2 regions of the Enterobacter sp. SA197 genome follow, and region 1 is predicted to be linked to the other one. Evidence: riboswitches for the same ligand, from Rfam matches in the RefSeq annotation. Region 1 holds a riboswitch; the other holds the start of a gene.
What was found. Region 1 has a riboswitch for cobalamin ahead of M1D91_RS14860 (cobyrinate a,c-diamide synthase). Riboswitches for the same ligand answer to the same signal wherever they lie in the genome.

Region 1 (3,131 bases):
TATGGGGCCATTGACAGGGTTTGCCATGAACCCGGCCCGCGATTTTGGTCCTAAACTTTTTCTCTTCTTCGCAGGCTGGGGCGACATTGCCTTTACTGGCGGGCGGGATATCCCTTACTTCCTCGTGCCTGTTATTGCCCCGATAATGGGTGCCTGCGGTGGTGCCGCATGTTATCGCTACCTTATTGGCAAAAATTTGCCCTGTAATCTCTGTACGTTAGAGGAAAAAGAGCACTCATAATGAGGGGTAATATTCCGCGCCGTTAAAGCAACGTTAAAAATTTATTTCGTGATCTGCTTTCACGAACGTAAGAAATCGTCTCCCAGGGATGGGAGACTTTTGTTATCTTGCATTGAGTTTATCGGCTTAACTTGTTGACAATTAACCAGCAACATTAAAAAGCTGTAAACGAACTGGTTTTTTATAACAATAAATTAAAATTAACTGAGAGGTTTTATCATGATTTCTGCGAGTGCCCTCAACTCGGAACTCATTAATAAAATCGCCCAGGATTTTGCACAAGCCACCGGTCTGGCCGTTGTTGTCGTTAATATCCACGGCGAAGAAATTTCCGAGCTTTTTAATTTCACCCCCTTTTGCCAGCTGATGCGGCAGAATCCGCAACATAGCGCCCGGTGTCGCATGAGCGATCGCTGCGGTGGTTTTGAAGCTTCGAAATCAAATCAGCCCTGCATATATCGCTGTCATGCGGGATTAACGGATTTCTCCATTCCCCTTGTTATCGCAGGTCACCTCGTAGGATTTGTGCTGTGCGGGCAGGTGCGCTTACGGGAAGGAGAGAGCGTGGAGTTAATCAATATTCTCAATGCAGATGACCGCTGGCAAACCGATCAGAAATTGATGGATGAATTTCGTAATGTGCCCGAAATGGACTATTCACGGGTAATGGCGTCCGCGGATTTGCTGAAACTCATCGTTGAAAACTGCCTTAAGAAACAGCTTAATTTTGTCGTCATCAAAGATCAGCAGCCATCCCCGGAAGCGGGAAAAACGAGTCGTAATCAGGGTCCTCACGACAGTAAGATGAAAAAGGCGCTCCGCTATATCGATGCCCATCTTTCTGACGAACTTCGTCTTGAGGATGTGGCCGCCCATGTCTACCTCAGCCCTTATTATTTCAGCAAACTGTTCAAGAAATATCAGGGTATTGGTTTTAATGCCTGGGTGAATCGGCAGAGAATGGCCAGTGCAAAAGAGATGTTGTGTCATAGCGACTGGAGCATTGCCAGTATTGCCCGCAATTTAGGATTTTCTCAAACCAGCTATTTTTGCAAAGTGTTTCGTCAGACTTATCAGGTCACACCGCAGGTCTTTCGCCTGCAAAATAATGCGAATGGTGACAGCGATTAACTTTCCAGGAACAATTTTTTGTTGTTGATGAAGGTAATGAAATGGTCTGAATTGCTGTTCTGATAAGGGCTTGAAGATATTGCATCGCAATAAATTGTTATAGCGCAACAAAATATTGCATCCATAAAGATAAACTCAACCAGTTTTTATTTCCCTGATGCGATAGATTGCAGTCAGGGCAAAATTGCCGTTTCACCTGAGCTTATATCGTGGTATCGGGTGAAGCGTGAAAATGAAGCCATCAGGTTCGCCACAACTATTTGTGGCAGGGAAGGGGGTGAGACTCCCCCGCAGCCCCCGCTGCTGTGATGCCGACAACCCCGTATAGACCACTGACCTTAGGGTCGGGAAGGACGGGCGAGGATGACGCTAAGCCAGAAGACCGACCTGACAGGTGACACTCAACAACTTCGGTGGGAAGTCGGTTGCAGAGACGCGTACAGTCATAGCACTGGGACCACGCGCATCCCGACGCAGCCTTTCCACCCTTAACGGGGTTTTAAAGGATGTCTGACAAGCGTTGTGCCTTTATTCTTGCCGGAACCGGCAGCGGCTGTGGGAAAACCACCGTCACGCTCGGTTTGCTGAGGGCCTTACAACAGCGCGGCATGCGGGTGCAACCTTTTAAAGCAGGACCCGATTACCTCGATACCGCCTGGCATACGGCGATTACCGGCATCCCCTCCCGTAACCTCGACAGTTTTATGCTGCCCGACTCCACCCTGAATGCGCTGTTCAGCCAGCAGATGCAACATACTGATGTGGCGGTGATTGAGGGGGTAATGGGGCTGTATGACGGCTATGGCGTTGACCCCGATTATTGCAGTAGTGCGGCACTGGCCAAACAACTTGGCGTGCCGGTTATTCTGCTGGTGGATGGCAAAGCGGTCTCTACCTCCGTTGCGGCCACGGTGATGGGATTCCAGCATTTCGACCCGAAAGTACGCATCGTTGGCACGATTGTTAACCGTGTTAACAGCGACAACCATTACCATCTGCTTAAACAGGCCATTGAGCACTATTGTGGTATTCCCGTGCTGGGATATATCCCGGTCAGCGCCGGGGTGGTATTACCTGAACGCCATCTTGGGCTGGTGACCGCCCGGGAGTCGATGGTTGACGCTCAGGCCTGGCAGGATTTCGCCGCGCGCCTGGAGCAAACGGTTGATATCAACACACTCCTCTCGTTAACGGCGCTCGACACGTTGCCACAAGGAGAGTGGCCTGCGCTCCCTGCCCGGGATGCCGGGGCAGGATTAACCCTTGCCCTCGCTGATGATGAAGCATTCAATTTCTACTACCCGGATAACCTGCAACTGCTGAAAAACGCTGGCGTGACTATTGTCCGCTTCAGCCCGCTTCATGACACAGAATTGCCGGAGTGCCAGATGCTGTGGCTTGGCGGAGGTTATCCGGAACTGCATGCTCGCGCGCTTGCGGCTAACACCCTCATGCTGGAAGCCATTCGCAATGCACATCATCGTGGTGTCGCCATTTACGCGGAGTGCGGCGGGTTGATGTATCTGGGCTCCTCCCTGCGTGATGCCGAAGGCCAGATGCATACCCTGGCGGGCGTCATCCCCGGTCACAGCGAGATGGGCAAACGACTGACCCGCTTTGGCTACTGCGAAGCCACCGCCCGCCAGCCAACGCTGCTGGCGGATGAAGGTGAAACGCTGCGCGGGCATGAATTCCACTACTCCGATTTTACCCCCGTTCATGAAGCCGTGATGGACTGCCAGAAGAGGCGGGATAATGC
Region 2 (3,131 bases), 2.0 Mb from region 1:
GTTCTGTTGTCGTAGCGCTTACCGAAATACTCCCAGGCAAGATTCATGTCCACATCGAAGACCGCCCAGTCAAGCTGATACTTGGCCTGGCGCTTCGCACGACGTGGCAGCACTTCGTCAGTTTCATCATCACGCGGGTCAATATATTGCAGCGTAACGCGGTGAGAGAAGATGCCGGTGTCCACAGTGCCCGTCCACTCTACGCCCTTAATCGTTGCCGAGTTGATGTTGTAATAAGCCGTGTCGCTGTAGGTAATAAGATTATCAATCTCATAACGATAAGCAGACAGGCGCCAGTCAAGCGGCCCGCTCAGTCCCTCAATACCCGCTTCCCATTGCTTAGACTCCTCCGGCTTAAGATCCGGATTGGAGGCAATGTTAAAACGCTTCGCACCAAACTGCTGCCCCAACGACGGCGCCAGGAAGCCGGTACCGTAAGAGAGCGTCAGACGATAGTTTTCAACGAACTCCCAGCCTGCAGCCGTCTGCCAGGTGCCGTGCCAGCCGAACTCTTCGTCTTTGTCCTCACGCCCGGAGGCTTCCAGCGTGACGTCGCCAAACTGCTGCAGGCCAGACAGGTAGAGTCCGGTATTATCGCGGTCGTAGGCTTCACGAGAGCGTTTGTTAGAGGAGACCAGACGTTCCTGTTTCCAGTCTGCGCCTGCGCTCACCGAACCATGACCAACTGCAACATTATTCGCCCACTGAATATAACGCTGCTCCATGTCATCCAGCGTGGTGCCGTCTTCATAACGACCATAGATGCTGCTGTAGTTGTAGTCTTTGCTTTTCTGGTAGCTCGCCACCAGCTGGGACGAGTAGATCCCCTGATTAAGGCTCAGGCCGGTATCCCACCCCTGACTGTACAACTGACGCTCATCCGCACTGTATTCCGGCAGGAACGGCGGGCTGCCAAGGTCATAGTCCACATTATTGCTAAAGCTGTACCCACGGAAGAAGCCGTCAATATTGTCGTTGAACTTATGCTGCAGGCTTCCCCAGAAGGTTTTATTGCGGTAACCATCACGGTCAGCATCATGGTCCCATGAAGAGCCCGGCTGCACGTTAAAACCACGAGTACTGGTGTAGGATCCAGCGGCAGTGACCACGGTGTCATCAAAGCGCTGCCGCAGTGTGCCGTCATAGGTCTGGTATCCTTTCGAACCGATGCTGGCATTAATCTGCGATTGCTCGCCACCGCTCTGGGTAATGACGTTAACCACACCACCGATTGCGCCGGAGCCGTAAACGGTCGAGCGCGGGCCACGGATGTATTCAACGCGCTGCACTAAAGAGAGGGGGATCTGGTTAAGCTCCGGGTCGTTTGAAATACCGGAGCGTGCAACCGGCACGCCATCAATCAACAGCAACAGGTGTTTCGCTTCTGTACCCCGAACAAAAACAGAGGCGGTCTGACCCAGACCACCATTTTGCGCGATATCCACGCCAGGCAGTCGACGTAGTACGTCAACCAGGGAGCGTGACTGCCAGCGATCGATATCCTCACGAGTTACGACTTCCGTGGGCGCCAGTACCGTTTTGGCAGGCTGTTGAAAACGATTTGCTGTCACCACCAGCGTGTCCGGGTTGCTGTCCTGCGCCCAGCCAGAAAATGCCGTGACGGAGAGCGCCGTCAGCAGCGAAACTTTTTTTATCATTGTGTAAGCATCCACATAATAGGAAGGATGCCGCAGGTACCCTCAGTAGCTCGCGACGACGGTACCAATTGCGACGTAACTCCGGCAGGTCTTCGGGCTTGGAGGTACTACAAGATGATGACTTCCCACTTTTATAAGCAGTGTCTGCTTTCGCTATCATCCCACCTTTCCTTACCGCTGCGCGTCAGCTCCAGATTTACACTGGATTCCCTTTTAACTTACAGGACCGGAACAGGGATGCTACATTCATAAACATATAGATGTCCAGACTGCTATGAGGTGAATCGAAAAAACATCCGGCGCTGGACATCCCCTGAGCAACCCCTACAATCCCCGCGTTATTCTTACTCATTCAGGAAATACGATGACTCCCGAACACCTGCCAACAGAACAGTATGATGCGCAACTTGCCGAGAAAGTCGTGCGTCTGCAGTCGATGATGACGCCCTTCTCCGCGCCCGTACCGGAGGTGTTCCGCTCGCCGGTCAGCCATTACCGTATGCGTGCCGAGTTCCGCATCTGGCACGATGGCGACGACCTGTACCACATCATTTTCGATCAGCAGAGCAAAAGTCGTATTCGCGTGGACAGTTTCCCGGCGGCAAGTGAGCTGATTAATCAGCTGATGAAGGTGTTGATGGAGAGCCTGCGCGAGAACAAAACGCTGCGCCATAAGCTTTTCCAGATTGATTACCTGACCACCCTCAGCAATCAGGCCATCGTCACTCTGCTCTATCACAAAAAGCTGGACGAGGCGTGGCGTGAAGAGGCGACCCGCCTGCGTGATGCCCTGCGGGCACAAAACCTGAATGTGCAACTGATTGGCCGAGCAACCAAAACCAAGATTGCGCTTGATCAGGACTTTATTGATGAGCGTCTGCCCGTTGCGGGTAAAGAGATGATCTACCGCCAGGTAGAAAACAGCTTCACACAACCTAATGCCGCCATGAATATACAGATGCTGGAGTGGGCGCTGGGTGCAACAAAAGGGTCAACCGGGGATCTGCTCGAACTATACTGCGGTAACGGCAACTTCTCACTGGCACTCGCCCGTAATTTCGACCGCGTTCTGGCAACGGAAATCGCCAAGCCATCGGTAGCGGCAGCGCAATACAACATTGCCGCAAACCATATCGATAATGTGCAGATTATCCGCATGTCGGCAGAAGAGTTCACCCAGGCAATGAACGGCGTGCGTGCGTTCAACCGCCTGCAGGGGATCGATTTAAAGAGCTATCAGTGCGAGACGATTTTCGTCGATCCACCGCGCAGTGGGCTGGACAGCGAAACCGAGAAGATGGTGCAGGCGTATCCCCGGATTTTGTACATTTCCTGTAATCCGGAAACCTTGTGTAAGAATCTTGAAACGTTAAGCCAGACGCACAGCATTGAACGTCTGGCCCTGTTCGATCAGTTCCCCTATACGCACCATATGGAGTGCGGGGTTCTGTTAACAGCGAAATAGTTTATAAA

Region 2: it holds a riboswitch for cobalamin, as region 1 does, so the genes downstream of both, btuB (TonB-dependent vitamin B12 receptor BtuB) here and M1D91_RS14860 (cobyrinate a,c-diamide synthase) in region 1, are expected to answer to the same signal.

The regions. Positions count from the first base shown of each region.
Region 1 covers NZ_CP096393.1:3,129,735-3,132,865, reverse strand. Annotated here, with positions in the region: gene pduF (propanediol diffusion facilitator PduF) at 1-241, shown strand, start outside; gene pocR (transcriptional regulator PocR) at 461-1,372, shown strand; cobalamin riboswitch at 1,599-1,777, shown strand; gene M1D91_RS14860 (cobyrinate a,c-diamide synthase) at 1,879-3,131, shown strand, end outside.
Region 2 covers NZ_CP096393.1:139,310-142,440, reverse strand. Annotated here, with positions in the region: gene btuB (TonB-dependent vitamin B12 receptor BtuB) at 1-1,658, opposite strand, end outside; cobalamin riboswitch at 1,725-1,904, opposite strand; gene trmA (tRNA (uridine(54)-C5)-methyltransferase TrmA) at 2,023-3,123, shown strand.